DNA from 2 places in the Candidatus Endoriftia persephonae genome. Region 2 is predicted to be linked to the other one. Evidence: predicted binding sites of a transcription regulator. Region 2 holds the regulator's gene; the other holds the start of a gene.

Region 1 (15,309 bases), 500 kb from region 2:
TAAGAGAGAGTGTGCTCATCGTTCGGAGAGGTTGATCCTGACCAGGTCGACCTTCTGGAAGCCGATGCGGTGGTGGGTGGTCATGGCAGCCATGCCTCCGTTGCGCAGATGGTTCTCGAATAGCCGTTCCATATGCTCTATGCCTTTGCGGTCGAGGGAGGTGAAGGGCTCGTCGAGGATCCACAGTTTCGCCTCGGTGACCAACAGCCGGGCGATGGCGAGACGGCGCTGCTGGCCCGCCGACATGTTGCGGGTCGGTACATCTTCGAAGCCGTAGAGGCCAACCTGGTCCAGAGCGTCCTCCAGGGAGATGCCCTCTTTTGCCTTGCCCAGGCCGCGGGCGATGCGCAGATTTTCCAGCGGGGTGAGATCGAGTTTGCTGCCGTCTTTGTGCCCCAGATAGGAGATATGCTCATGGAACTCGGGGCCAAGTTTGAATATGTCCTCGCCCTGCCACAGCAGTTGTCCCGATTCCGGCAGCCGGATACCGCAGAGGATACGCAGCAGCGAAGTCTTGCCGCTGCCGTTGCGGCCCTCCAAAACCAGTGCCTGACCGGGATTGATGCAGAAGCTGAGGTCTTCAAATAGCACTCGGTCGTCACGGATGCACTCCAGTGATCTGGCCTCGAAGACAGGTGTTGCTGTGGGGTTGGGGGCGCTCGATGTCACGTCTGTGTGCCGATGTCTAGGGAACCTCTGAACGAATCTGCTTCGTTTAGGGATCCCCTAGCTTGCATCCGCTTTATTCTGTTGTGCTAAATGGTTGGTCGAACAGGCCGAAATCCGCTAGGCCGCAACCATACCCGATCGCTCTGGGCCACTCAACCGTACAAAACACCATTTTATTGGCTGGGGGAGTGCGAGGCGTGCCTGTCAACCAGGCGGTAGTGTGCGCTGTCCCTGTCGCAAGCTGTTTCTTGGGAGCTACTAATTAATGGGTATGTTGTTGTATTCATGGGTGGGTATCTCGCTGAAGTAGAATATAGAAATATTCAGCCTGCCTAATATGCCATTGACAATTGTCAACGTAAAAAGCACCCGCTTGGTGAAACATGGAAACCGTCAGTTCTCCAGTTGACCAGGGGTCCGTTCTGATTGAGACTCGTGCTCCTGGCTTGGAGCCTAGTTATTCAGAAGGAGCCGAGGTTTATGGATATTAGGGTCACAGTCCATCCTCATCAGACCTTTATCTCTAAGTGTGATCCGTTCAACGGGTTGGCGCAGGAGATTCTGGAGTTCTTGGAGGCCGGAGCCAGTGTGTTGGCATTCAAGCGCGGCCAGCTGGTCTATGACAGTGGGTCGACTTCAGCCGGATTTTATCTGGTGATGTCGGGCCAGGTGAAACAGAGCATTTTTTCTGCGGATGGCGCTGAGCGGGTGATTCGTATCATCTCGCGGGGGGGGGCTTTCGGTGCGTCGACACTCTTTACGGAGCAGCCGGCACGTGTCACTACCTATGCCATGTTAGATGGTGAGGCGTTGGTGTTGCGGCGGGCGTTGATACGAGAGGCGGTGCAAACCTGGCCTGAGTTTGCCGACAGAATGCTGCGTCATATGAGCGTTAAGTTGTATGGATTGGTTGGGGATCTGGAGACCTGCTGCCTCAAGTCCGCCACGCAGCGGGTCGCGAGTTATCTCGCCGGGATAGCGGCCGACAAATCGCCTCACGAACTGGTCATCGAGGTGACCCTTCCTGCCCCCAAGTCGGTTGTCGCCTCGACACTCGATCTGACGCCGGAGACTTTTTCTCGTGAACTGCATCGGCTCTCCGCTAACGGACTGATCCAGGTCAGCCGTAATCGGGTTGCAATCCATGACCTGGATCGATTGCGCTGCCTCGATTGTCGAGGGTGACTATCTCATAGGCAGGGCCAGTGGCTGGCGTAGGTGTTATTCTGAGCTGGCGAAATTGAGTGAGGCCTGATCTTTGAAACGGTCGCTTTTGCTGCGTCTCGGGATTGCAATGGCAACCATCTTTGCCCTTGCAGTCATAGGTATGCTCAGCTCGGTGTTCATCGCTGACACCAGTGAGGGATTTGCCGCGGCGATCAATCAGGCTGGCACCCTGCGCATGCAGTCCTACCGCATTGCCAGCAGTATGGCGAACGGCATTCCTGGTGATATGCCAAGGAGTGGCGAGGTGACCCGCAAGCTGGTTGCAGAGTTCGAGCGCCGCCTATTCAGCCCGCGTATCCATACCGTATTGACTAAAGGTCCTAGTGAGTCTGTGACCCAGGCCTACAACAGGGTGGAGAAGCGGTGGCAGTGGGAGATCCACCCCAACCTCAAGGTCTATCTTGAGCTGACCTCTGCGGCATTTGGCGAGCGGGGCATCGCGCAGCAGATTGCCCAGCAACGTCACTACTATCTCTCCCATGTCGATAGTTTTGTTGACAATATCCACCATTTTGTCGAGGCGCTTGAGCTTGATGCCGAGGCGCAGAATCGTCAGCTCAGGCTGATCCAGCTGGTCGCTCTGATGCTGACCCTATTTGTGGCGCTAGTCAGTATCTATCTCACCAAACGTACCGTGCTCAATCCGCTCAAAGATCTATTGGTCTGTGCCCGGGCGGCGCGACGTGGAGATTTCTCAGTGCGCAGTCATCATTCGAGTGAGGATGAGTTGGGGCAACTGGGAGATGCCTTCAATGTGATGGCGGCGGATCTCTCGAAGCTCTATGAAGGACTTGAGGCGCGGGTCAGGGAGAAGACCCTTAATTTGGAGCGAAGCAATCGCTCGCTGGAGCTGCTCTATATCACCGCCAAGCGCTTCAGCGACTCCTCCCTGAGCGACGAGGTGCTGAAGTCTCTGATCCACGATATCGAACAGGCGATGGGGGTGCGCAGTGGGACCATCTGCCTGGGGCAGGTGGGGGACAGGCAGGCCTTCCGCCTCGCCTCCACCAGTCCGGTCGATATCGAGCGGCAGATATCGGGAGGAGGGGACTGTTCGCGCTGTCTCGGTAACGGCGAAACCCATACTTTTAAAGTAGATTGTGAGGGGGGCGAGTGCGTCAACGTCTTCTCCACGGCGATCCGCGATCAGCAGCAGCAGTATGGGGTGCTGCTGGTGGAGTTTAATGTTGAGCAAGAGCTGGAGGAGTGGCAGCAACGGCTGTTGGAGACGGTCGCCAGCCATATCGCGATGGCGATCAATTTGTCGCAGCGGGTCTCGCAAAACCGTATGCTGTCGCTGCTGGAGGAGCGCAGTGTGATCGCCCGCGAATTGCATGACTCTCTGGCTCAATCGCTCTCCTATCTAAAGATCCAGGTGAGTCGGCTGGAGAAGGCGGTCTCGGAAGAGCAGGCGAAGGATGATCTGCTGTTGATCTCCGGTGTGTTGCGCTCCGCACTGAATGGCGCCTATCGCCAGCTGCGGGAGCTGCTGACCACCTTCCGTCTGCGGATGAGCGAGGCGGGGCTTGGGGCGGCTTTGGATGAGACAGTGCGCGAGTATCGTGAGAGGGGCGGCCTGGAGATTGAACTGATTGATCGCATCGCCAACTGCCGCTTCAGTCCGAATGCCGAGATCCATGTCATCCAGATCATCCGCGAGGCGTTGTCGAATGTGATCCGCCATGCCAATGCCACCCGTGCTCTGGTCAAGATCGAATGTGATATGGACGGCATTGTCACCATCCTGGTGGAGGATGACGGCGTCGGCATCGGCATTGATGAAGAGGGCGACATGATGCAGCACTATGGCCTGCCGATTATGCAGGAGCGTGCCAACTGGCTGGGGGCCGAGCTGATGATTAACGAGCCGGAGAGCGGCGGTACCCGCGTCCTGCTGAGCTTCTCCATCGCCGACAGTGACCATACGCTCTCCCACGAAAACCTAATCCAGAAAATAAGCTATGAATGAGCAGCAGACCTACTCCGTTCTCGCCATTGACGACCATCCACTGTTTCGCAAGGGGGTGGCAGATCTCATCGACATGGAGGCGTCGCTACAACTCATTGGTGAGGCTGCTAACGGCGAGAATGGACTGCGCCTAGCAGTTGAACTGAACCCCGATCTGATCCTGCTGGATATCAATATGAAGGGGATGAACGGGATCGAGACCCTCAAGGCGATCAAGCAGATGGAACTCGACTCACGCATCCTGATGTTGAGCGTGTCGGACAACGAAGAGGATGTGGTGGCCGCGCTACGACTTGGCGCCGATGGCTATTTGCTCAAGGACATGGAGCCGGAGGATATTCTCGAGTGTTTGCGCAGTGCGGTGCAGGGCAAGGTGGTGATCAGTGATCGCCTGACACAACTGCTGGCGCGAGCCCTGCGGGAGGAGGCGGAAGCCCCTAAGGCCCTGGCCGAGGTAGAACTGACCGCACGGGAGCAGGAGATTCTAGGGCTGATCTCCTGCGGCATGAGCAATCGCTTGATCTCCAAGGAGTTGGATATTAAAGAGGGAACGGTCAAGGTGCATGTCAAACATCTGCTGAAAAAGCTCAACCTCCATTCCCGGGTGGAGGCTGCAGTGTGGGCGCTGAAAAATCTGGAAAAGTAATTCAATCCGGATGGCATGATTGGGCGTGAGACTAAAAAATTGTGGTAAACCTCAATAATTGAATCGTTCCAGTGAGAAGTGGCTGTTCTGAATGGATCGTTCAATAAAATGATATATAAAAAGGACGGATATACCAAAAAATAGGTAATTGATATCAAAAACTGGGTATTTGCGCGCTACCAAATAATGGGCATCTCATTGATTGTTAAGTAAATTATTTATTTTTTATGAATGCATTATTGATTGATATCAAAGCTGCGCGTACTCATTAGTGACAGGATTTCCCTAATCCGTTGGGGGTATCTTTTGTGACAACATCAATCAACAGGATACAGCTGCTTCGAGGCGATCTTCGGGGCTCTCGTCAAATTGTTCGGCCACCCTGGGCGCCGGATGAGTTTCGCTTTGTTGATGCATGCGAACGCTGCGATGCGTGCATCGCAGCCTGTTCCGAAACCATTCTCAAGCGCGGCCAGGGCGGTTTTCCAGAAGTCGATTTCAGTCAGGGCGGCTGCACCTTTTGTGGCGATTGTGTGAAGGCCTGCACCCATGGGGTGCTGGCCTTTTTTGATGATCTCGAGCAGGCACCCTGGAACCTCATCGCGCAGATCCAGGACAACTGTCTTTCACTCAACGGGGTTGTCTGCCGCAGCTGTGGGGAGGCCTGCGATGACTCGGTGATCCGCTTCAAGCTGGAGATTGGTGGCAAGGCGCGCCCGCTGTTGGACGAAACTGAATGCACTGGCTGTGGCGAGTGCATCGCCATCTGCCCCACTCAATCCATTCAAATCCATAGGCTGCCGGAGACGGCGGTGACAGAAGCACAAGCATCCGTGGGAGGAGCTAAACAAGCATGAATATCTGTAGTCTGGTAGTCCATACCAAGCCGGAGAATGGAGCTGTTGTCTCTCAGCGATTGGCGGAGATGACAGGTGTCGAGGTCCACGGAGGTGAGGATGTCGGCAAGCTGATCGTGACGGTTGAGGATGAGGGGGAAGAGCTCTCACCTGTCTCCGACACGATGAACGCGCTTAGAGATGTAGAAGGGGTCGTTAGCACAGTTTTGATTTATCACTATGGTGGTGAAGAATCAATGGAGGAGATGAAACGTGAAATTAACTAGACGTGATTTTATTAAGAGCAATGCAGTCGCTGCAGCGGCTTCGGTGGCAGGTGTAACCCTGCCGGCGATTAAAACCGCTACGGCAGCCGAAGGTGATGATGGTATCCGTTGGGATAAAGCAGCCTGCCGCTACTGCGGTACCGGTTGTAGCGTTCTCATGGGTGTCAAAGACGGCAAGGTTGTGGCCAGTCAGGGTGACCCTGATGCGCCAGTCAACAAAGGCCTGAACTGCATCAAGGGTTATTTCCTGCCGAAGATTCTCTACGGAAAAGATCGCCTGACCACGCCGATGCTGCGCAAGAAAAACGGCAAGTACGATAAGAACGGCAAGTTCGAGGCGGTTTCCTGGGACGAGGCGTTCAAGACGATGGCCGAGAAGTGGGTGGCAGCCCGTAAGGCTAAGGGTCCGAAGGGTGTCGGTATGTTTGGCTCCGGACAGTGGACCGTTTGGGAAGGCTATGCCGCATCCAAGCTTATCAAGGCGGGCTTTCGTTCCAACAGCCTCGATCCCAATGCTCGCCACTGTATGGCGTCTGCTGTAGGTGCTTTCATGCGCGGGTTCGGCATTGACGAGCCCATGGGCTGCTATGACGATCTGGAACACGCCGATGTATTCGTGCTCTGGGGTGCCAACATGGCAGAGATGCACCCGATCCTCTGGTCACGTCTTACCGACACGCGTCTGACCAAGCCGGGCTGTGAAGTGCATGTGCTCTCCACCTATAAGCATCGCTGCTTTGAGCTGGCTGATAATGGCATGGTGTTTACACCACAGACCGATCTGGCGATCGCCAACTACATCGCCAACTACATCATCCAGAACAAGGCCTATAACAAGGACTTCATTGGTAAACATGTCAACTTCAATATCACGACGACTGATATTGGTTATGGCCTGCGTCCCAGTGATCCCAGGCAGAAGGCGGCCAAGAACCCCAATAAGGGCAAGTTCAATAAGGTCAGCTTCGAAGAGTATGCAAAGGCTGTTTCGGAATACACCCTTGAAAAAGCCAGCAAGATGTCCGGCGTGCCGAAGAAGAACCTGGAACGTCTGGCCAAAGCCTATGCCGATCCCAACAAGAAGGTCTCTTCTTACTGGACCATGGGTATGAACCAGCACACACGTGGTGTGTGGATGAATGGCCTGGTCTACAACATCCATCTGCTGATGGGCAAGATCTCCGAGCCTGGCAATAGCCCCTTCTCACTGACCGGTCAGCCTTCTGCTTGTGGCACCGCCCGCGAGGTAGGCACCTTCACCCATCGTCTGCCGGCTGACCTCGTCGTCAAGAAGGACGCACATTGCAAATTCGCCGAGAAGATATGGAAGTTGCCGGAAGGCACTATTCCCCGTGCCAAGGATCCGGTCATGGGCAAGACTTTGATTCATGCGGTTGCCATGCATCGTGCGCTCAAAGACGGCAAGATGAACTGCTTCTGGGTGATGTGTAACAACAACATGCAAGCCGCTGCCAACATGAACGATGAGTCCTATCCTGGTTGGCGCAGACCCGAAAATTTCATCACCGTTTCTGATCCCTATCCGACGGTATCGGCCCAGGCTGCTGACCTGATCCTGCCGACCGCCATGTGGATTGAGAAGGAGGGCGCCTACGGTAACGCCGAACGTCGCACTCAGTTCTGGCGCCAGCAGGTTGCTGCTCCTGGCGAGTCCAAATCTGACCTGTGGCAGCTCATGGAATTCTCCAAGTATGTCAAAGTGGAAGATGTATGGCCGGAGGATCTTATCGCCAAGAAACCAGAATATGCCGGCAAGAGGCTTTACGACGTTCTCTACACCAATGGTCAAGTCGACAAGTTCCCGAAACAGAAGGTGACCGACTCTGATGGCAACGAGTATGCCAACGATGAGATGGACCACTTCGGTTTTTACGCACAGAAGGGTCTGTTCGAAGAGTACCGGCTGTTCAACTCCGCGCCCAACATTCTCAAGAAGGGCCATGAGATGGCCGAGTTTGATGCCTATCATAAAGCACGCGGTATCCGTTGGCCGGTAGTTAACGGCAAGGAGACACTGTGGCGTTTCCGCGAAGGTTACGATCCGCATGTGGCCAAAGGCAGCGGTGTACAGTTCTACGGCAGGAAGGACAAGAAGGCGAACATCATCTTCGGTCCCTACGAGCCAGCGGCAGAGAGTCCAGACAAGGAATACAATCTGTGGCTCTGCACCGGTCGTGTTCTGGAACACTGGCACTCAGGTTCCATGACCCGGCGTGTGCCCGAGCTCTATCGTGCCGTACCGGATGCCGTGGTTTTCATGAGCAAGAAGGACGCCAAGAAGCGCAAACTGCGTAATGGGCAAATGGCCAAGATCACTTCGCGTCGTGGCGAGATTGTCTGCCGGGTGGATACCAAAGGGCGCAACAAGGTGCCGGATGGGTTGGTCTTCATCCCCTGGTTCGACGCCGGTCGTCTGGTCAACAAACTGACCCTCGATGCCACTGATCCGCTCTCGAAAGAGACGGATTACAAGAAGTGTGCGGTGAAGATCAGTAAGGCCTAGGCGGACAGGATCCGGTCTGGTTCGCCAGACCGGAGATCGTCATAACTGAAAAAACGCGTAATCGATAGCAACCCAACAAGTCAGTAATGTCAGATACAGACAAAAAACATGAGATGAACCGACGGCAGTTCCTGGGCAACATGCTCAAGACAGCCTGTGGGGTCGGATTGGTCGGCATGGGTCTGGGGATCTACTCCAATAGAGCCTCAGCCCTGCCTGCCCACTATATCCGGCCACCGGGTGCGCTGCCGGAAGAGGACTTTCTGGGTGCCTGTATCCGTTGCGGGTTGTGCGTACGGGACTGTCCGTACGACATCCTGTTCCTTGGTGAGGTTGGTGACGACGTGGCAACGGGGACTCCTTATTTCGTAGCCCGCACCGGGCCTTGCGAGATGTGTGAGGACATCCCCTGTATCGTCGCCTGTCCGACCAATGCCTTGGATCATGGTCTCACCAATATCGAGGACTCCCGTATGGGGCTTGCGGTGGTGGTGGATCAGGAGACCTGCATTGCCTTTCACGGTCTTCGCTGTGAGGTCTGTTTCAATGTCTGCCCAATTCGGGGTAAAGCCATAACGCTGAATATGCAGCACAACGTCAGGTCAGGAAAGCACGCGCTGTTCATACCAGTGGTGCACTCCGACGCCTGTACCGGCTGCGGTCTCTGCGAACGGGCCTGCATTCTGGATGAGGCGGCAATCAAGGTGTTTCCGACCGATCTAGCGAAGGGCGAACTGGGTAAACATTACCGGCTTGGCTGGAAGGAGAAAGAGAAAGCGGGTGAGGCCTTGGTCACGCCGGACGTAGAGCATCAGTACAACCTCCCCGAGGGGGTACGCTACGACCTGCAGGGCGAAGGGCTGATCATCGAAGAGAAACCGGAGGAGACGCCGTTCTCTTCCAATCCTCTGGACACACTCAATAGCGGTTTTATGGATGACAAGTAATGGTTGATCTGACGACATTAGGTGACGATTCCATTGCGGCCAAGGGCTGGATCAAGGCCCATAAATGGCTGATCCTGCGCCGTTTGAGTCAACTGGGGATACTCGCCCTGTTCCTCGCCGGCCCCATCTTCGGGGTGTGGATTGTGAAAGGTAATCTGGCCTCAAGTCTGACGCTGGACATATTGCCACTGACCGATCCGCATGTGCTGCTGCAAGCGGTACTTTCCGGTGTGGTACCCGAGACTGCCGCCATCATAGGTGTGGTGCTCGTGCTGCTCTTCTACTTCGTAGTTGGCGGACGGGTCTACTGTTCCTGGGTTTGCCCGGTGAATATGATCACCGATCTGGCTAGCTGGCTGCGTCGAAAACTGGGTATCAGGACGACCTCTCAGATCTCCCGTAATGCCCGTTACTGGATGCTTGCCTTGACTCTGATTCTGCCGTTGGTGGTATCCGGGGGCATCGTCTGGGAACTGATCAACCCGGTCTCCATGATGTTTCGAGGTATCGTCTTCGGAATGGGGGCGGCCTGGATGGTGATATTGGGGGTCTTTCTCTTTGATTTGCTGGTGGCCAAGGAAGGGTGGTGTGGGCGTCTCTGTCCGGTCGGTGCTTTCTACAATTTGATTGGAAAGCGAAGCCTGTTGCGGGTCAACGCCAGCAACAGGGCGGAGTGCAATGACTGCATGGAATGTTTCGTTGTCTGCCCCGAACCGCAGGTGATCAAACCGGCATTGAAAGGGGCAAGCAAGGGCATAAGCCCGGTGATCCTCTTTTCCGATTGCACCAATTGTGGACGTTGTATCGATATTTGCGCGAAAGATGTTTTTAGTTATGGCGGTCGTTCTGTCTCCGAGGTCAAAAGGTTGAACCCCGAGGTGATTGAGAAACAGGGGGCCCGTGCCTGATGGGTCTGCTTATGAATTCGCAACTCACATATAGAGTGATGATGGAGAATGAAATGAAGAAAACTATTCTGGTCATGATGGTGGCACTGCTGACTCTGTTCTTTACAGCATCAGCCATGTCGGAAGTAATGTCTCTGCGTGGTAATGACGATCTTGAGGCAATGGCCGTAACGCCCGCGAAGAAGAAGGTTCAGTCTGTCAAGGGAGGTATTGCCCGCAGCTATAAACAGCAGCCGCCGATGGTCCCGCACAAGATTGACAAATATAAGATCAATCTGAAGAACAATGGCTGCCTGAAGTGCCATAGTGAGAAAACCTATAAGAAAGAGAAGGCGCCAAAAGTGGGTGACAGCCATTATGTGACCCGTGATGGCAAGACCTTGAGCACAATCTCTAGTCGTCGCTACTTCTGCAACCAATGCCATGCCCCACAGGTGGGTGCAGAGCCTTTGGTACAGAATATGTTCGAGGGTGCGAAGTAAGGTATATTTCCGCAGTTGATGCGTTCCCATCCGACGGATGGGAACGCATTTTTTCTATCGCTTTTTACAGAAATCCAGGTAATAAAACATGAGTAATGGCAAGAAAATGGGGGGGTTCACCCTGATTCTGATTGGAATCGTAGCGGGTGTTGTTCTCTGGGGTGGTTTTAATACTGCTATGGAGGCGACAAATACTGAAGAATTCTGCATCTCTTGCCATGAGATGGAACAGGCTGTTTACCAGGAATTGCAAGAGACCATTCACTTCAGCAATCGTACCGGTGTGCGCGCTACCTGCCCGGACTGTCATGTGCCTAAGGAGTGGATCCATAAAGTTATCCGCAAGATCAAGGCCAGTAATGAGCTCTATCACAAGATGCTGGGTACCATTGATACAGTGGAGAAGTTTGAAGAGAAGCGTCTAGAATTGGCTAAGAATGTCTGGCGCACCATGAAGGAGACCGACTCCCGTGAGTGTCGCAACTGCCACAATTTCGACTCCATGGACTTTGATCGCCAGGAGGAGCGTAGTGCTAGTCGGCACGACGAAGCGATTGAGGCAGGGTACACTTGTATTGACTGCCACAAGGGTATTGCCCATTCTCTGCCGGAAGGTTACGACCCAGCCGAGGATCTGCCGGGTGGGGAAGAATAGACGGAGAGCATAAGAAGAGAGGCCGCCACTTGGCGGCCTTCTTTTTTTGGCACCTTTTTTGCCTTTTTATTGCCAATACAGAAGTAATGTAGGGCAATCTCCAGTAATCAAAGGCGTTTACAGAACCTGCTGACAGCTTGGTGGTGATGTGGATTGAACGAACTGTTCACATCTGTTCAATGACCAGTGGCATTCTGCAGGAATTGTTCAGAAAGGATGATTGCTTTAAAAATTATTGACTTATAGAGACAACATTTGACCCTGAACAAGTTGCTCGCAGGTCGCTTCAGGTAGAAAATGAATAAATAATCATTCCAACAAGAGACGCACCGATGCCCATGCTAAGAGACCCGTTTGGACGAAACATCGAGTACCTCCGTCTTTCGGTTACCGATCGGTGCGACTTTCGTTGTTTCTACTGTCTGCCCAAGGGCTTCAAGGATTTCACCCCACCCAATACTTGGCTGACGCTGGATGAGATTGAGCGCCTGATTCGGGTCTTTTCCGAGATGGGCGTCAGCAAGGTGCGATTGACCGGCGGTGAGCCACTGGTGCGCAAAGACCTGCCAGAGCTGGTGCAGCGTTTGGGTGCGTTGCCACAGATCGAAGATCTCTCCCTCAGCACCAACGCTTCCCAGTTGGAAAAGTATGCTGACTCGCTCAAACAGAGCGGGGTCAGCCGGATCAACGTGAGTCTCGACTCTCTCGATCGGGAGCTTTTTCGGCACATCACCCAAGGGGATCTGGATAAGGTTCTGGCTGGCTTGAAGGCTGCCAAGCGGGCCGGCATGAATCCAATCAAGATTAACATGGTGGTGATGAAGGGAGTGAACGACCATGAGATAGGTGACATGGTCGACTTCTGTTTGCAACACGATTTCACTCTGCGCTTTATCGAGACCATGCCGGTGGGTGAGACCGGTAAAAACGCCACTGATCGATACGTCGATCTGCGCGAGGTCCGTAAAGAGCTGGAGCGGCGTTTCGTGCTGGAGCCGGCCGCCATGCGCGGTGCCGGGCCCGCTTCCTACGTCAGGGTCGCCGATACCGATCTGCGTATCGGTTTCATCACTCCGATGTCCCAGCATTTCTGTGAGACCTGCAATCGGGTGCGTCTCTCTATAGAAGGTACGCTCTATCTCTGCCTGGGCAAACATGACAACGCTGAACTGCGTCCGCTGTTGCGGCAGGGGATTAGCGATGAGGGTCTGAAGGAGGCGATCTTCGAGGCGATCTCACGCAAGCCGGAGCGGCATGAGTTCAATGAAAATCCGGGGGAGGTTATGCGGGTAATGTCCCTCACCGGCGGCTGAATCGGAAGCCGCCAGCGAGGCAGGAGTTGCTTAGAGACGGATGCCAGTGGGAGCAGTGGTTTTCCCCGAATTTTTCACTGTTCCGTTGTGAGCGATGTCCTTAATCTCGAAACTGCGGTCCGCTTGGCTCGATGTCTGCCAGACAAGTGTTGCCGAAAAAGCAACGGCAAATGCGAGCAGATATTTCATATAACCCTCCGGAAAGCCTTTTTGGCGTTTTATTCGGTTCTTTTCGACCGATGCTTTTTATGCGCATATCCTGCGCAACCGGAATATACGATAAATCGTTCCTAAATTCCACCCCTTGTTCCTAAGTATTTTGTGACCAGATTCCGGAAAATGAACTCGCTGTGCGAGTTTAATCCAGGATGATGTAAATCTTGCCTGCCTCCTCCTTGACCGGATAGGTCGCAATCGGGTCAGTTGCGGGCTCCTCCATCGGTTCTCCTGTTTTCAGGCTGAAGCGGCTGCCATGCAGCGAGCATTTAATCATGTCTTCCTGGATACACCCCAGATAGAGTGGGACCTCTTCGTGGCTGCAGAGATCATCCACTGCATAGTGGGTTCCGGCCAGATTCGCTATCAAGTAGCGCATGCCATCAATCTCCACCCGTTTCATCTTGCCTGGGGCAATCTCACCCAGATCGGCAACAAGGATCTTGTTGGACATCGCGATCATCTCAAACGGTTCAAAGTATTGCCGGAGTCGAGCACCGTGCGCAGTCGATTGGCTGCCGCTTCAAGGCTGGTCTCCCGGCCGGTATGCCAGAGAATCAGACTGCCGGCATAGAGCAGTGAGTCATAGGTCGGCCCAGGCTCACCCTTGAGTGCCGCAATGCCGGCTTTGGCGGCTGCCGCTGCGGTGGCCTTGACATCCACCATAATCGCTACCTCATCACCACGGCGCGGCTGTTTGGGGAGATCCTCGGGCAGGGGGACGGCACGAACCTCCTGATGTATCCCGAGTGCATGCGGATTGATCTCCTGGGAGACCTCTTCACCAAAATTATCGTAACGAAAAACCATGCCCTGCTGCCGCAAGGAGGGGATCACGCCGCCTTCGGTGCCGCGCACCAGCAGGGCGCCCTGAAAGCCGGCATGACGTGCCAGAGTGGCGTATTTGGGAGGGTAGGGCTTGTGTACATAGCCGGTGACAAGGTGGGTCTTTTTCTGCCCGGAGATCGGTTTGGCAATCACTTCGACGGTGGTCAACACTTGGCGTTTGATGATGCGCTGACGCAGCGGAATCAGGTCGTGGAGTTCGGGGCAGAAGCTGCTCTGATCAAGGTAGGCCCAGCCGACCGCGGGGTCAGCGAGGCGTTCAGCCGCTTGTTCAACAGTGAGATCCACACTCATTCCTGCCGCCTGAAGCACATGTCGATGGGTGACGCCATATTTCGGTCCGACCTTGTCGAGTCCGTGGCTGATGGCGGGCAGACCACACTCTGCAAGCAGCATTGGTAGAAAGGGTGCGACCAGCAGATTGCGGTTGAAGCCGTCGTAGGGATCAGCGATGGAGATCACTTCATCGACCTCGGCAGTAACCGATTGGCTTGTCTGCAGGATTGCATCCAGGATGCCGAGATTCTCCTCATTGGTCTCCCGCTTCATGCGTAGTGCGATGAGAAAAATGGCGGCCTGCACATCGTCCACATGGCCCTTGAGGATCGCCTGCATGCCCAGCCTCGCCTCCTCTTGGGAGATATCCTTGCTGAGCTCAGGGCCAGTGGCAATTCGCTGGATAATTGAGTGCATAACTGCACGGGAGGTGGCGATATCGGTCATCGTTCAGGTCATCCAAGCTGGAAAAAGAAGGGGTGGAGTATAAAAAGTTGACTAAAGTTGTCAAGAATTCTGCGGATCATTGAAGAGTTGCAGCAGTGGTGCGTAGCTATCGATGCGTCGGTCCCGCAAAAAGGGCCAGATACGACGTACTTTCTCGCTGTGCTGCAGGTCGATCTTCGCGAGCACAACCTGGGTTTCATTCTGCTTGGCCTGGGCTAGCATTTCACCCTGAGGGCCACAGATAAATGAGCCTCCCCAGAACTGAATGCCAGAGGTAACGCCGCTGGGATCGGTTTCAAACCCGGTGCGGTTGCAGGCAACCAGGGGCAGTCCGTTGGCGATAGCGTGACCACGCTGCACCGTCTGCCAGGCATCGAACTGGCGCTGCTGCTCGGCTGCGCCATCGCCCGGATCCCAGCCAATCGCGGTGGGATAGAGCAGGATCTCTGCACCGGATAGTGCCATCAGGCGTGCTGCCTCCGGGAACCACTGATCCCAGCAGATTAGCACTCCGAGCCTGCCGATGCTGGTCTGGATGGGGCTGAAGGGGCCATCGCCCGGTGCGAAGTAGAACTTCTCGTAGAAGCCAGGGTCGTCCGGGATATGTTTTTTTCGGTAGATCCCCGCCAGCGTGCCGTCACTCTCCAGGACCACTGCGGTATTGTGATAGAGGCCGGCAGCCCGTCGCTCGAACAGTGAGGCGACGATCACCACCTCCAGCTCTGCAGCCAGTACGGCGAGCTGCTCGGTCGTGGGGCCGGGCACTGGTTCCGCCAGGTCGAACAGCTCCGGGTCTTCGTGTTGGCAGAAGTAACGGCTGTTGTGCAACTCTTGGAGCAGGATCAGCCGGGCCCCCCTGCCACAGGCTTCACGGACTCCCTGGATGCAGTTCTCTAGATTCTGTTCACGACTGCCGTAATCTTTCTGTTGAACCAGGCCAATGCTTAATGATTTCTGAAGCATGATGTTTACTCTGGGGCAGCGGGAGCAACCGCAGCGGGTAGTTGCATGGTGGCGCAGTGCAGGCTGCCGTTTTGCCGGATCAACGTGCGGCAGTCGAC
Region 2 (15,309 bases):
CCATCCCTATCACAAACAATTGGCGCAACATGCTTATTGCTACTGTTGATCCGTTGAAAAGCAATCTCCTTTATCCCCGTATGACCCTAAATGGCACGGAAGCAAGAACAACTAACCACACCCGTCTTATTCACGCTAGCCATACCAGCCCGGCGCCAGACGCTGCGATCCACTATAAATAGGCAGTTACATAATAAGGAAGATCACCGCAAACAGCACGATCAGCATCCAGCCTAGCCGATCCACATACCTGTGCAGTGCCACCTCCATGCGCTCGCCTCCCCAGGCCATCAGCCCCGCAACCAGGAAAAAACGCGCACCCCGCCCCACCAGCGAAGCTAGCAGAAAAGGGAACAACGCCATTGCGATCACCCCTGCCGTGATAGTGAATACCTTGTAGGGAATCGGCGAAAAACCAGCCAGAAAGATCGCCCAGAAGCCCCACTCATCGAACCAGATCTTGGTATGGAGATACTTCTCCCAATAGCCCAGCTCATGCAACCAGGGTTCGATCAGCTCAAACGCAAACACACCGATAAAGTAGCCCAATAGACCACCTAATACCGAAGCAGCCGTGGTCAGAGCGGCCAGATACCAGGCCCGGTTTGGCTGCGCCAGACTCATCGGAGCCAGCATCACATCCGGAGGAATAGGAAAAAATGATGACTCGGCAAAGCTCAATCCGGCCAAATACCGTGGCGCATGGGGATGACGCGACCATTGCATGGCACGACTATAGAGCGCAGAAAACAGGCGCATCAAAGCAACCCTCCTTTTAATGGCACAAAATTGGCCGCTTCCAATCGCTCCTGCTCAAACCCATCAGGGGTGCGCAGGATTCGCATTAGCACCTGCCCATTACCGGTATCCGCCGGCAACACCAGACGCCCTCCAATATTGAGTTGCTGCAATAAACGCTGTGGCACTCCCTCAGGAGCCGCCGTCACCAGGATCGCATCAAACGGCGCATACTCTGGCAGTCCGATGCCACCATCACTGTGTTTCAGACGCACATTGCGCAGACCAAGCTCCTGCAGTCGCTGCCGCGCCCGTTCGAGCAGGGCGCCGATGCGTTCGACACTGTAGACCCGCCCCACCAGTTGCGCCAAAACCGCGCACTGAAAACCTGAACCGGTACCGATCTCCAGCACATTTCCGAGTGGCCCCGCCTCCAGCAGCGCCTCGGTCATACGCGCTACCGTATAGGGCTGCGAGATGGTCTGACCATGGCCGATCGGCAATGCGGTATCCTCATAGGCCCGGCTCGCCAGTGCCTCATCGACAAAGATGTGGCGCGGTGTGGTGCGCATCACCTCCAGCACCGCCAGATTATGGATACCACTGTTGCGCAGACGCTGCACCAGCCGCTCGCGGGTGCGCTGAGAGGTCATACCGATTCCCTGGTGTTCCGGGCGCAACAGGCTCATGCTAGCCAGGCCCCGACGCTATCCAGCGCGCTATGCCGGGTCAGATCGACCTGCAACGGCGTCACCGAGACATACCCCTCGCGCACTGCATAAAAATCGGTACCCGGCCCGGCATCCTGTTCGGCCCCCGCCGGCCCCACCCAATAGATTGTCTTGCCCCGGGGATCCTCCGCCCGAACCACCGGCTCCGCCTTGTGGCGGTGTCCCAGACGGGTCGCCTGCATGCCTTTCAGCTGTTCAAACGGCAGATCGGGTACATTGACGTTGAGAATCACCTCAGAAGGAAGCGGCCTCTGCAACAGACGCTCGACCAGTTCCCGCGCCACCCGCGCGCCAGTCGCATAGTGATCCGGATTGTGAGAATTCATCGAAACCGCAATCGCCGGCAGGCCAAGAAAACGCCCCTCCGTGGCCGCCGCCACCGTGCCTGAATAGAGCACATCATCCCCCATATTGGCACCGGCATTGATCCCGGAGACCACCATATCCGGCTCCTCCTCGAGCAACCCGGTGATCGCCAGATGCACACAATCGGTGGGGGTGCCATCGACGCTGACAAAGCCATTGTCATGCGTATGGGCGCGCAACGGCAGCTCCAGGGTCAGCGAATTGCTGGCGCCGCTGCGATTGCGTTCCGGCGCCACCACAACGATCTCCCCCAGCGGGGAGAGGCTTTCGGTCAGTGCCGCCAGCCCGGGGGCCTGAAAGCCGTCGTCGTTGCTCAGCAGAATTTTCATGATGGGGGCCAAATATACTGGAAAAGAGGCATGGTAACATCACCTGCAGAGTGACAGGATCATAGCCCGTCGACGAACCCTTTTTGCCAACGCCGGTCGAAGGGCTTAATACCACCCAGGGCCCGACAGGCCATCCAGATTTTTTGTTCTGAACCGATGAAAAACAAAATCGATGAAGCAGACCGGACGGCCTTCCAGGAGGCCATGGACGACGTAGCCCCCCTACCCCAAAAGCGAGCCGCACCCTACCGCAAGCGCCGACCGCCCCGTCCGCTCAACCTGAGCGAGCCGGACGACGGCTTCGGCGACAGAGACCTCTATTTCGATCAGGAGATCGAGGCCACCGACGAGCTGTCATTCTCCCGCCCAGGGGTACAGAAACGGGTGATCAGCGAGCTGCGCCGCGGACGCTTCGAGGTCGGCCTGGAGCTTGATCTGCACGGCATGAATGTCAGCTACGCCCGCGAAACCCTCGGCCTGTTTCTGCAGGAGTGTCATCGGCACCGGGTGCGCTGCGCCCGCATCATCCACGGCAAGGGATATGGCTCAGCAGATCACCAACCGGTGCTCAAACAGAAGCTCAACATCTGGCTGCGGCAACGCGACGATGTACTTGCCTTCACCTCCGCCACCCGCCGCGACGGCGGCACCGGCGCCGCCTATGTGCTGTTACGCACCCCAAAACAGGAGCAGTGGCAGCGTTGACGGCTACGGCGGCGTGGGAGGCGTCACCTCCAGCAGCTCCCGCAACACCATGGTGGCATAGCTACCCGCCTCGAGACCGAAACTGAGTACCAGCTGATCAGGCTGCGGGAATTCCCACTGCAGGTCATCCAGACGCATGCGCAGAGCGCGGCGCTCCTGCTCCAGCCCGACAAACTCCAGACCATTGCGCCAGGATTCAAAGGGCGCCAGCACTGCCGACTCCAGCTCGCGCACCTCAGCCTCCACCAGGCTCTCGCCCCGACCCCACAGCGGCCCGGAGGGGTGCACATCCAGCGCCTCACAGCGCGACAGCAGCGCCTGATCCGGCTCATCCACCAGAAAGCTGGAGTGACAACCATCCAGCACTAGACGCTCCCCCGGCAGCGGTCGCTGCCAATCACCCCGAGCAATGCGCTTCGCTAACACCGCATTAAACAGCTGCGAACGGGCAGCAGAGATCAACAAACCCCGTAGCTTGCGATCGAGCCGCCCGGCACTGCCGGCAAACATTGCATCTGCCTGGGCCAGATTGCCATAGCCATGACCGAAGCGCTGTTCGCCAAAGAAGTTGGGTGCACCCTGGTGTCGCAAGCGTTGTAATCGCGCCTCCAAGCCCCCCCGATCCGCCTGCAGCTGCCGAACCGTCAGACAAAACCGATTGCCCTGCAACGCCCCCCGCCGCAACTTGCGGCGGTGCCGCCCCTGTTCGAGCAGCTCCAGCAGATCGGAGTTGAGCTGCGACCAGTCAGGCTCCGGCTTGCCAGCAAGCCGTACCGAGAACCACTGGGTGGTCACCGCATGGCGATCCTTCAGTCCGGCGTAACTCACATCCCGCGGCGGCACCCCCGCCAGACGGGCGATCTGCTTTGCCAGCCAGATGGTGTTGGTATCCCGTTTGCGGATCCGTAGCAGCACATGCTCGCCCTCCCCATCGGGTGCGAAGCCGAGCTGCTCATCCACCTGGAAATCATCCGCAGAACTGCGGATCAGTCCGGTGCCGAGGGGCCTACCATTGGCACAGGGCATCTCCTGCAGCAGCCGGCAAAAAGGAGGGATCGAACCGTTCACTCTTGCAGCAGAGCGACCGCATAGGCGGCGATCCCCTCCCCGCGGCCGGTGAAGCCCATCCTCTCGGTGGTGGTCGCCTTGACGCTGATCTGGTTGACATCAATCTTCAGGTCATTGGCGAGATGCGCACGCATCTGATCGATATAGGGAGCCAGCCTGGGCTGCTGGGCAACCAGGGTCGAATCCACATTAGCAATCTGAAAACCGGCCAGATGCAGCCGTTCCACCACCTGTCGCAGCAAGATGCGGCTGTCGATACCGGCGAACTCCGCCGAATTATCGGGAAACAGCTTGCCGATGTCCCCCTGCGCCGCCGCACCAAGCAGCGCATCACAGAGCGCGTGGATCAGCACATCTCCATCAGAATGGGCCTGCATGCCCAGCTCATGCGGGATCTCCACCCCACCCAGCACCAAACGTCGCCCCGCCGCAAAACGGTGTGCATCATAGCCTTGCCCAATGCGCATGCCTCGCCCCCGATATTGAATTTAAAGAGTCAACCGTCCCAGACGCTAACGATGCTGAGAGGCGGCATTGTAACGAGCCAACCGCCGCAGCCCAACCGAACACCCCTGCTCAATCCCTGCAATGATCAACAACATGGCTAGATCACTCTCTGTCGCCCGGCCTTTAGATTTAAAAGAATTCAACCCGTTGTGGAAGCTGCCAGACAGAGTGGCGCCTCACATCGCCAGCGAAGCGATTGTCGAGCACCTGGTGGATGGCGACAGCGTGATCAAAGCGGGCAGTCAGAGCAGCGAGATCACCTTCCTGATGCAGGGTGAGGTCGAGTTTGTCCAGCAAGACGGCAAGCGCGCCATCTACACCGCAGACTCAGAGCGCTGCGCCTATCCGCTCTCGGTCAGGATCCCCCACCAATACGACATCACCGCGCGCGGGGCAATCACCATCCTCAAGCTGGAGCGCGACATCGTGCTCAGCATCAGCAAACTGCCGGATGACAGCAGCGAGATGCAGCCTGGCCGGATCGAGTTGAAAGAGTCGGGCGGACCAGAGGCGAAGCTCTACTGGGAGCTGTTCGAGGCGACCAAGTCAGGCAAGCTGCAACTGCCCTCGATGCCCTCCATCGCCACCCGCATCGCCAAGGTAGTCAATAACGCCGACACCGACAGCAACGACATCGCCCGGGTGATCCAAGCCGATCCCACCATCGCCGCGCGCCTGATCAGCGTCGTCAATAGCGCCGCCTACCGCGGTCGCTCAAAGATCAACAGCCTGCCCGACGCGATTACCCGCCTGGGCCACAACGTAACCCACAATCTAGTCATCAGCTTCGCCCTGCACACCCTGTTCCACAGCAGCTTCAAAGCCCTCAATAACAAGCTGCGCTCGACCTGGCAGCACAGCTGTTATGTCGCCCCGGTGTGCCACGAACTAGGCCGCATCACGCCAGGCATGAGCCCCGACCGAGCGCTGCTGATAGGGCTGGTACACAACATCGGCACCCTGCCGATCATCAACGCCTCCCGCGGCTACCCAGAACTGATCGACAATCCACAGCTGCTGGATCAGACGATCAACAACCTGCGGCACGAGATAGGTGCGATGGTGCTGCGCAAGTGGGGCTTCGAGAATGATTTTGTGCAGGCCGCACTACACGCCGACGACTGGATGCGCGACCCTCAGGAGAAGCCGGACTACACCGACCTGCTGCTGATCGCCCGCCTGCACAGCTATGTGGGCAGCCCGCGCATGGAGCAGCTGCCACGCCTCGATCTGCTGCCGGCATACCACAAGCTCGCCCTGGGTCGGCTGACCCCGCGCCATTCGCTGGCGATCTTGCAACACGCCAAGGCCGAGATCCGCGATCTGCGCCAGCTACTCTCCAACACCTGAGATAATACGCAGATAGAAGGCCGCCAGCGGCAGATCCTCCGGTCGGGTAATCTTGATGTTGTCGGCATGGCCCTCCACCATCCGCGGCCGAAACCCCGCCAACTCCATCGCGCTGGCATCATCGGTCACCAGCGCCCCTTCTATCAAGGCGTCAGAGAGCGCCTTTTTCAGCAGAGCAAAACGAAACATCTGGGGTGTATAGGCGCGCCAGAGCCCCTCGCGCGGTACTGTTGCCTCCACCTGATTGCCGGCGACAACGCGCTTCACTGTATCGTGTACCGGCACCCCGAGCAGTCCACCTACCGGATCGTCCTGCAACTCATCCAGCAACAGATCGAGATCCTCACGGCGAAGGCAGGGACGCGCCGCATCATGCACCAGCACCCAGTCCCGATCCTCCGCCTGCGACGCCAGTCGCTCCAGCCCATGCAGCACCGAGTGACAGCGCTCCGCACCGCCGGGGGCGCGCAACAGCCGGGGGTGGTTGCGACAACCGATCGTCTCCCACCAACCATCATCTTCAGACAATGCCACGCAGACTCCATCGATTCGCGGATGCTCAAGAAAAACGTTCAGGGTATGCTCGATCACCGGCCGGCCGTTGAGCGGCAGATACTGCTTCGGCACCGCACTCGCCATGCGCCGTCCAACACCGGCGGCGGGCACCACCACCCAGCATCGCTCATTCACTCACAACCCCCTCGTCGCTCTGGATCACTTGGTAAAAGATCTCGCCTGACTTGATCATGCCCAGTTCGCTGCGGGCACGCTCCTCGATCGCCGCCTTGCCGCTGCGCAGGTCATCCACCTCTGCCTGCAGTCGGCGGTTGCGCTCACGCAGCCCGGCCAGCGCCTGCTCCTGACGGGCAATCTCCTGCTTGAGATTGTTCACCTCCGCCAGGCTGCCCTCCCCCACCCAGAGGCGAAACTGGAGAAACAGGAATAGAATCGCCAACACCGCGATCAGGATACGCATGGTCTGAGCTGATGATCAGTTGATGGGTTTGGAACTCAAATCAGCCGCAAAGCGAACTGACATCGGAGAAACTTTAATCGCACCGGGCGTGCAGGGGAAGCAGCAAATCACCCCCCCCCGGATATCCGGGGGGGGGGGGCAGGCAGGCTCAGAACTGGATGGGGAAGGCGTCTCTACCGGCGTAGACCGCCTCGTCGCCTAGCTGATCCTCGATACGCATCAGCTGGTTGTACTTGGCGACCCGGTCAGAGCGCGACAGCGAGCCAGTTTTGATCTGACCGGTGGCGGTGGCCACCACCAGATCAGCGATGGTGGTGTCCTCGGTCTCACCGGAGCGATGCGAGATCACCGCGCTGTAACCGGCGGCCTTGGCCATGTCGATGGCGGCCAGGGTCTCGGTGAGTGTGCCGATCTGGTTGACCTTGATCAGGATCGAGTTGGCGATCCCCTCGTCGATACCGCGCTGCAGGATCTTGGTGTTGGTGACGAACAGGTCGTCGCCCACCAGCTGCACCCGTTTGCCCAGCTTCTCGGTGTGGATTTTCCAGCCTGCCCAGTCGCTCTCGTCCATACCATCCTCGATGGAGATGATCGGGTACTGATCGACCCAGCTGGCCAGCAGTTCGGTAAACTCTGCCGCTGTGTAGGCCTTGTTCTCAGAGGCCAACACATACTTGCCATCCCGATAGAACTCGGAGCTGGCCACGTCGAGGCCCAGGTAGATATCGCTTCCGGCCTTGAAACCGGCCTTGTCGATCGCCTCGAGGATGACGTCGATCGCCTCCTGGTTGGAACTCAGGTCGGGGGCGAAGCCGCCTTCATCGCCCACCGAGGTGTTCATCCCCTTGCCCTTCAGGACCGACTTCAGCGCGTGGAATACCTCGGCGCCGTAGCGCACCGCCTCGCGGATCGAGCCGGCACCTACCGGCAGGATCATGAACTCCTGCAGGTCGACGCTGTTGTCGGCATGCGCCCCGCCGTTGATGATATTCATCATCGGCACCGGCATCCGGTAGGGACCGGCGGAGAGCGAACGGTAGAGCGGCAGGGCGCGCTCCTGGGCTGCGGCGTGGGCCGCCGCCATGGAGACGCCAAGCAGCGCGTTGGCGCCCAGTTTGGACTTGTTATCGGTGCCATCCAACGCCAGCATAGTGTTATCCAGCGCGGTCTGATCGGTGACTTCCTGACCGATCAGGGCGTCGCGCAGCGGGCCGTTGACGTTGCCGACCGCATTCAACACACCTTTACCGAGGTAACGGCTGTTGTCACCGTCGCGCATCTCCAGCGCCTCACGGGAGCCGGTGGAGGCCCCGGAGGGAACCATGGCGCGGCCAATGGCGCCGTCGGCGGTGATCACATCGGCCTCGATGGTGGGGTTGCCGCGTGAGTCGAGGATCTCCCGACCGCGAATATCAACAATCTCGGACATTTTGTCTCCGTCTATCGAATCAGAAAACTTTTGGTTTTTGGAGGTTAGGCAGCAGGGCGTCAGCTTTCCGCCCGGCCGTCACTGCAGCGCCAGCTCGGCAAAGCCATGCCGCTTCACCGTCCGGTCGATCTCCAGCAGCGTTTCGAGCAGCCTCTGTAGCTTGTCCAGCGGCCAGGAGTTGGGACCATCACTGAGCGCCTGCTCCGGATCGGGATGGGTCTCCATGAAGAGGCCGGACACCCCCGCCGCCACCGCTGCCCGCGCTAGCACCGGCACATGCTCGCGCTGGCCGCCCGAACTGCTGCCCTGCCCCCCCGGCAGCTGCACCGAATGGGTGGCATCGAACACCACCGGGCAGCTGGTCTCACGCATCACCGCCAAGGCGCGCATGTCGGAGACCAGGTTATTGTAGCCGAAGGAAACGCCGCGCTCGCAGACCATAATCTGCTCGTTGCCCACTGCCCGCGCCTTGTCGACCACGTTTTTCATATCCCAGGGGGCAAGAAACTGCCCCTTCTTGATATTTACCGGCCGCCCCTGGCGAGCCACGGCCTGGATAAAATTGGTCTGACGGCAGAGGAATGCCGGGGTCTGCAGCACATCGACCACCGCGGCGACCTCATCCAGCGGGGTATCCTCATGCACATCGGTCAGCAGCGGCAGCCCCAGGCTCGACTTGACCTGCTCCAGGATCTTCAGCCCCTGCTCCATACCGGGGCCGCGGTAGCTGCCGGCAGAGGAGCGATTCGCCTTGTCGAACGATGACTTGTAGATGAAGGGGATGCCCAGCGCTGTGGTGATCTCCTGCAGCTGGCCGGCGGTATCCAGCGCCAGCTGTTCACTCTCGATGACGCAGGGACCAGCGATCAGAAACAGCGGCTGATCGAGACCGACGGGGAAGCCACACAGGTTCATGCTGTCGCATCCCGGTGTTTGCGCGCCGCCTCGATGAAGCCGGAGAAGAGTGGATGCCCATAGCGCGGCCGGGAGGTGAACTCCGGGTGGAACTGACAGGCGATAAACCAGGGGTGGTCGGGGATCTCGACGATCTCCATCAGACGGCCGTCGATGGAGCGACCGGCGATCTTCATGCCGGCGGTGACGATGCGGTCGAGATAGCTGTTGTTGAATTCGTAGCGATGACGGTGGCGCTCGACGATCACCTCCTCGCCATAGAGTTCACGTACCTTGCTGTCGGGCTCCAGACGACACTCCTGGCCACCCAGACGCATGGTACCGCCCAAGTCGGAGTTCTCATCCCGTTGCTCGCGCTTACCGTCGGCATTCAGCCACTCGGTGATCAGGGCGATCACCGGATTCGGGGAATCGGGATTGAATTCGGTGCTGTGCGCGTCTGTCAGACCGGCCACGTTGCGCGCGTACTCGATCACCGCCACCTGCATGCCAAGACAGATACCCAGGTAGGGGATGCCCTGTTCGCGGGCGAAGCGGACGGCAGCGATCTTACCCTCCACACCACGCTCGCCAAAGCCGCCGGGGACCAGAATCGCATCCATCCCCCGCAGTTGATCGCCCACATCCTGCTCCAGCTTTTCGGAGTCGATATAGTGGATCTTCACCTTGCTGCCAGTATGTACGCCAGCGTGGGTGAGCGCCTCGGAGAGCGACTTATAGGCTTCGGTGAGATGCACATATTTGCCCACCATCGCCACGTGGACCTCGTCATGCAGGGCATCGTAGCCGTCTATGTAGCCCTGCCACTCGCTAAGGTCGGCGGCAGGCAGATCCAGCCCCAGCAGCTTGACCGCCACCTCGTCGAGGTTCTGCGCATGCAGCATCAACGGGATGCGGTAGATTGAGTCGGCATCCACCGCGGAGAAAACCGCCTCTTCCGCCACATTGGTGAACAGGGCGATCTTCTTGCGTTCGCCCTCGGGCAGCGGTTTTTCCGAGCGGCAGACCAGGATGTCGGGCTGGATGCCGATGGAGCGCAGCTCTTTTACTGAGTGCTGGGTCGGCTTGGTCTTGATCTCGCCCGACACCTTGATGTAGGGCACCAGAGTCAGATGCATGAAAAGGGCGTGCTGATGGCCAAGCTCCACCCCCATCTGGCGGATCGCCTCGAGAAACGGCAGCGACTCGATGTCACCCACAGTGCCGCCGATCTCCACCAGACAGACGTCGGCATCACCCGCACCGAGCAGCACACTCTCCTTGATCTCGTTGGTGATGTGGGGAATCACCTGCACCGTACCACCCAGGTAGTCGCCGCGACGCTCCTTGCGGATCACGCTCTCGTAGATCTGACCGGTGGTGAAGTTGTTGTTCTTCCCCATGGTGGTGCGCACGAAGCGCTCATAGTGACCCAGATCGAGATCTGTCTCAGCACCATCTTCGGTGACGAACACCTCGCCATGCTGAAACGGGCTCATGGTACCCGGATCGACATTGATGTAGGGATCAAGCTTGATCAGGGTGACCTTGAGGCCACGCGCTTCCAACAGCGCTGCCAGTGAGGCAGCAGCAATACCTTTGCCAAGGGAGGAGACGACTCCGCCCGTAATAAAAATGAATCTGCTCATGCCATTCGGGTGTTGGGAAAGGAAGAAAACTGGACGGGCGCAAACATTAACAGATCGAGCCGCTTCCCTCAATTCACATCATGGATGGCATACCCCCAAAAGTGCTGGACATCGTGGTGGGTTTATCTTGCACTCGGGTGTTGAATATCCCCTACTCCCAACTATAATCAGGTGGCGATTTTCGCAGCTTAACTATAAATGCCAACCTGGCGCGCAGGCGGCGGGGAAATAGATAACAAGCGGTACGGAAGGATCTTCGCGGGTCATTTCCAAACACCCAACGGGGCATTGTAGTCGGGCAAACTATCCACTGAACGTTGAGGAAGGAAATATGATGAAGTTTTCAAAAGTCGTGGGTGCAGCTGCACTGATTGTTGCATCTTCCGCTGCTTCTGCCTGGTGGGGCGGTGGCCCCTGGGGCGGCAACCGTGGCTACGGCAACGACGGCTGGGGTGATGGCTATGGCGACGGCTCCGGTGACTTCAGCTTTGGCATGAGCGGCAACGCCCGTGGCAACAGCTATGGTCGCGGCTACAATAGCTACCGTGATTACTATGGCGGCCCCTACGGCTATGGCGCACCTTACGGTTACGGCGCACCTTATGGCTATGGTGCTCCCTATGGCGCACCTTACGGCTACCCGGCTCCGCCTCCCGCCGCTCCGCAGGCCGAATCCAAGTAAAGGATCGGTTGCATAGTAAAAAGGGCCGGCCCGCTTCGGGTTCGGCCTTTTTTATTGCCTTCAGCTCACCCCATCCGGCGACCGATGGCGGGTTTCATGGGAACAGCCGCGTTATTTGTTGGCAAAAATCATTCCTTCACTCAACATCCGATACGTAAATTGCTTGATCCAACTCAATAACCTTTGGAGAATAGCCCCATCCACCATTGAGAGCTGAAATCTCATGCCGGCATCGGAGTTGTAGCTTGCCCAATCGGAAAGTCGTCTCTTTCGAGAACCTCAAAGTCGCCTGCAAAAACTGCAGTCTTGCAACCCTCTGCCTGCCGGTTGCGTTGGAACCGGATGATGTAGAGAGGCTCGACAGCATCGTTAAACGCGGTCGTCCCTTCCACCGTGGCGACCACCTATTCCGCGAAGGTGATGATTTCCACAGTCTGCGAGTCATCACCAGCGGATCTGTCAAGACCTACTCCCCAAGCGAAGATGGCAGCGAGCAGGTGCTTGGCTTCCATCTTCCCGGCGAATTAATCGGACTCGATGCGATCCAGAACGAGCGTCACAGCTGCTCTGCTAGAGCCCTTGAGACCACTGCTGTCTGTGAGATCCCATTCGATAGTCTCGAAGAGCTGAGCAGCGCCATGCCCAGCCTGCAACACCAGATGTATTGTCTGCTGAGCCGGGAGATCGGCCAGGAAACAGAGATGCTCACCCTGCTTGGCAAAAAGAGTGCCGAAGAGCGCCTTGCCACCTTCCTTCTGAGCTTTTCCGAGCGCTTCAAAAAGCGTGGCTTTTCCGCTACCGATTTCTTCCTCAGCATGTCCCGCCACGAGATCGGCAACTATCTAGGACTGGCGGTGGAGACAGTCAGCCGGCTCTTCACCCGCTTTCAGGAGGAGGGCTTACTCAAGGTCGAGCGAAAACATGTACAGTTACTCGATCTGCCCCGACTCAACGATATCATTCACGGAATCGATAGCGTTCGCACATCGAATCAATCAAGGGCTTAAAGACTCCTGCCAGATCACTCGACAGGCAGTTCTTTTCTCCAGATACACCCCTCCCCCATAGCCTCGAGACGAGCCTCGTGCAACTCTAGCTCGACAGCATTTGCCTTGACCACCTTGAGGGCTGGCCGACCTGCTGACAGTCGCCGGATCCCCCCATCCACATCGCCCGTTGATTCCCCTTCAGCACGGGTCATCTCAAGGGAGAGAGTAGCCTGTCCACCGGTCATCGCCAGATAGACATCGGCGAGGATCTCCGCATCGAGCAGCGCGCCGTGGAGTTCCCGCTGAGTGTTGTCGACATCGTAGCGTTTACAGAGTGCATCCAGGCTGTTGCGCTGCCCCGGGTGCATCTTCTTCGCCATCACCAGGGTATCGATTACCGCGCACAGCTCCCCGATCGGCGGCGAATCCGCCCCCATCAGCTGTAACTCGTGGTTCAGAAACCCCACATCGAAGGGCGCATTGTGGATGATCAGCTCGGCACCACGAATATAGTCGAGAAAATCTGCGGCCAGATCGGCAAAACGCGGTTTGTCGGCAAGGAATTCATTGGTGATGCCATGCACCTCGATGGCACCAGCATCGATCTCTCGATCGGGCTGCAGATACTGATGGAAGTTGTTGCCGCTGAGACGGCGATCGATCATCTCGACACAGCCGATCTCGATGATCCTGTGGCCCTGCTGCGGCTCCAGACCGGTGGTTTCTGTATCCAGGACAATCTGTCTCATCGTGACCGCAACCCCTCTATGCCCTGATTGGCCAGCTGATCCGCCAGCTCATTTTCAGGATGACCGCTGTGCCCTTTTATCCAGGCCCACTCAACCTGATGCTGCGCCACCTCCTGATCCAACTCGCGCCACAGGTCGGCGTTCTTGACCGGTTTTTTTGCCGCCGTTTTCCAGCCATTGCGCTTCCAGTTGTGGATCCACTGGGTGATGCCGTTCTTCACATACTGCGAATCGGTGGTGACACGCGCCCGGCTGGCACGCTTCAGAGCGCGCAGGGCCTGGATCACCGCCATCAGCTCCATGCGGTTGTTGGTGGTCTCCGGCTCTCCGCCGCAGAGGCGTTTTTCATGTGAGCCGAAGCGCAACAACGCGCCCCAGCCGCCGGGCCCCGGATTGCCCTTGCAGGCACCGTCAGTAAAAATCTCAATCAAATCATTCATGTAAATTTCTTGTGGTGGGTTCAACTGCATTTGCCGGCAACACCTGTTTGCCCATGCGCCAGCGCGGTCGCAGAGGCGTCAGGGTCGAGGTGCGCTTGACCGCCTGAATCAGATAGACACCGCCCAGCATCGGCCAGAAACGCGCGCCACTCTTCTCCAGGAAGGCCAGCCGCTCCATCAGCTGCCGACTGGCAAGGGGCGGACGGTACATCAGCCAGTCGATCCGCTCAAGGCCGAAGCCGAGCAGCGAAAGCCAGTCCTGAATACGTCCCGCACCGAAGAAATGACCACACCAGGGGGGCTGCCTGCGACGCAGCCGAAACAGCTGCCACATCCCCCACAGACTCCACGGATTGAAGCCAGTGATCAGCACCCTCCCCTCTGGTATCAGGATACGTTCCACCTCCCGCAATGCCTGGTGCGGATCAGTCGAGTAATCGAGGGTATGGGGCAACACCACGCCGTCCACGCTGTCGGTGGCAAACGGCAGGCGTGTGCAGTCGCCTATCAGAGCCGGACTTGCGCCGCCTGCGCCGTCCTCCTTGCTGAGCAGAATGCGATGCCGGGCGGGTGACGTGGCCAGCAGGTCCATCGTCGCGGCGGGGGCACCTAGCTGCACCACATGGTAACCAAACAGGCTGCTTCCCCACTCCTCGATCAACGCCTGCTCCTGCTCTGCCAACACCTGTCCTGGCATCCTCGCGAACCAGGCTTGGAGCTCTCTCTGCATGCTTTACCTCAGGGAGCCTCTAATGAATCATGGCCGGCAGTCTTGCGGCCCAAATTCATCCAGAGACTCCTCAGTTTGCCCCTAATCTACAGTGATAATAATTCCCATATTCTGGACGATGCGCATATGAAAATGGAAATTAATCGCCAATTTGCCTATATTTGCCAGCCTCGACGATCGGCACATTCAAACGGGACAGGGGCTTGCCATGCAGCAGATCACCGCGGTTCGCGCGCTTACTCTCCTCCTGGCAAGCGCAGCCATCTCCTCCAGCCAGGCAATGAGCCTGTTACCGCAGGCCACTGCAGACGCAGATAATAGCCAGGCAGTCACAGAAGCCGCCACCCAAGCCAGCCAGCAGCTTATTTCAGCCGCTCCTGCCACTCCTCCCGCTGATGCAGAGCCGCAAATCTCCGAGACGTCCACTCCTGAGCCGATCCTGACCGAGCCCCCTGAGCTCTCTGACCAGATCACCTTCAGGGAGCCCGAAGCTCCAGCGCCGCAGGATCTCTGGCGGCGTCTGCAACTCGGCCTCTCACTGCCGATCCCAGCAGACGCCCGGGTACAACGGGAGATCGACTGGTACACTAGCCACCCAGAATACCTTGGCAGACTGCAGGAACGCGCCGCTCCCTACCTCCACTTTATTCTGGAGGAGATCGACAAGCGCCAGATGCCAACCGAACTCGCCCTGCTACCCGCAGTGGAGAGCGCCTTCCAGCCCTTCGCCTACTCCCCCGGGCGTGCTGCCGGCCTCTGGCAATTCATCCCCTCCACCGGGCGCCTCTACGGATTGAAGCAGAACTGGTGGTATGACGGTCGCCGCGACATTGTTGCCGCCACCCACTCGGCCCTCGACTATCTGCAGGCGCTCAACCAACAATTCGACGGCGACTGGGAACTGGCGCTGGCCGCCTATAACTGCGGCGCCGGCAATGTGCGCAAGGCGATCCGCCGCAATCAGAAAAAGGGCAAGC

What was found. Region 2 encodes FNR, which switches genes on or off when oxygen is low (the NO sensors DNR and NnrR bind a similar motif). Its sites were predicted from a motif close to TTGATNTANATCAA; they were not measured.
Region 1: napF (ferredoxin-type protein NapF) is a predicted target of FNR. The motif match lies at 4,751-4,764, and genes of this name have one in related genera.

Annotation. Positions count from the first base shown of each region.
Region 1 covers NZ_CP090569.1:1,513,111-1,528,419, forward strand. Annotated here, with positions in the region: gene ccmB (heme exporter protein CcmB) at 1-19, opposite strand, end outside; gene ccmA (cytochrome c biogenesis heme-transporting ATPase CcmA) at 16-669, opposite strand; gene L0Y14_RS06870 (Crp/Fnr family transcriptional regulator) at 1,150-1,854, shown strand; gene L0Y14_RS06875 (type IV pili methyl-accepting chemotaxis transducer N-terminal domain-containing protein) at 1,964-3,865, shown strand; gene narL (two-component system response regulator NarL) at 3,858-4,511, shown strand; gene napF (ferredoxin-type protein NapF) at 4,820-5,368, shown strand; gene L0Y14_RS06890 (chaperone NapD) at 5,365-5,634, shown strand; gene napA (nitrate reductase catalytic subunit NapA) at 5,678-8,158, shown strand; gene napG (ferredoxin-type protein NapG) at 8,245-9,105, shown strand; gene napH (quinol dehydrogenase ferredoxin subunit NapH) at 9,105-10,013, shown strand; gene L0Y14_RS06910 (nitrate reductase cytochrome c-type subunit) at 10,067-10,495, shown strand; gene L0Y14_RS06915 (NapC/NirT family cytochrome c) at 10,584-11,150, shown strand; gene moaA (GTP 3',8-cyclase MoaA) at 11,483-12,463, shown strand; gene L0Y14_RS06925 (hypothetical protein) at 12,494-12,652, opposite strand; gene L0Y14_RS06930 (non-heme iron oxygenase ferredoxin subunit) at 12,822-13,133, opposite strand; gene L0Y14_RS06935 (anthranilate phosphoribosyltransferase) at 13,139-14,248, opposite strand; gene L0Y14_RS06940 (carbon-nitrogen hydrolase) at 14,309-15,211, opposite strand; gene L0Y14_RS06945 (agmatine deiminase family protein) at 15,217-15,309, opposite strand, start outside.
Region 2 covers NZ_CP090569.1:1,015,729-1,031,037, reverse strand. Annotated here, with positions in the region: gene L0Y14_RS04670 (peptidoglycan DD-metalloendopeptidase family protein) at 1-31, opposite strand, end outside; gene L0Y14_RS04665 (YqaA family protein) at 187-759, opposite strand; gene L0Y14_RS04660 (protein-L-isoaspartate(D-aspartate) O-methyltransferase) at 759-1,418, opposite strand; gene surE (5'/3'-nucleotidase SurE) at 1,424-2,164, opposite strand; gene L0Y14_RS04650 (Smr/MutS family protein) at 2,321-2,869, shown strand; gene truD (tRNA pseudouridine(13) synthase TruD) at 2,873-3,937, opposite strand; gene ispF (2-C-methyl-D-erythritol 2,4-cyclodiphosphate synthase) at 3,934-4,404, opposite strand; gene L0Y14_RS04635 (HDOD domain-containing protein) at 4,613-5,794, shown strand; gene ispD (2-C-methyl-D-erythritol 4-phosphate cytidylyltransferase) at 5,777-6,484, opposite strand; gene ftsB (cell division protein FtsB) at 6,477-6,770, opposite strand; gene eno (phosphopyruvate hydratase) at 6,919-8,199, opposite strand; gene kdsA (3-deoxy-8-phosphooctulonate synthase) at 8,278-9,114, opposite strand; gene L0Y14_RS04610 (CTP synthase) at 9,111-10,742, opposite strand; gene L0Y14_RS04605 (sulfur globule family protein) at 11,074-11,424, shown strand; gene fnr (fumarate/nitrate reduction transcriptional regulator Fnr) at 11,670-12,431, shown strand; gene dnaQ (DNA polymerase III subunit epsilon) at 12,446-13,162, opposite strand; gene rnhA (ribonuclease HI) at 13,159-13,602, opposite strand; gene L0Y14_RS04585 (class I SAM-dependent methyltransferase) at 13,595-14,332, opposite strand; gene L0Y14_RS04580 (lytic transglycosylase) at 14,541-15,309, shown strand, end outside.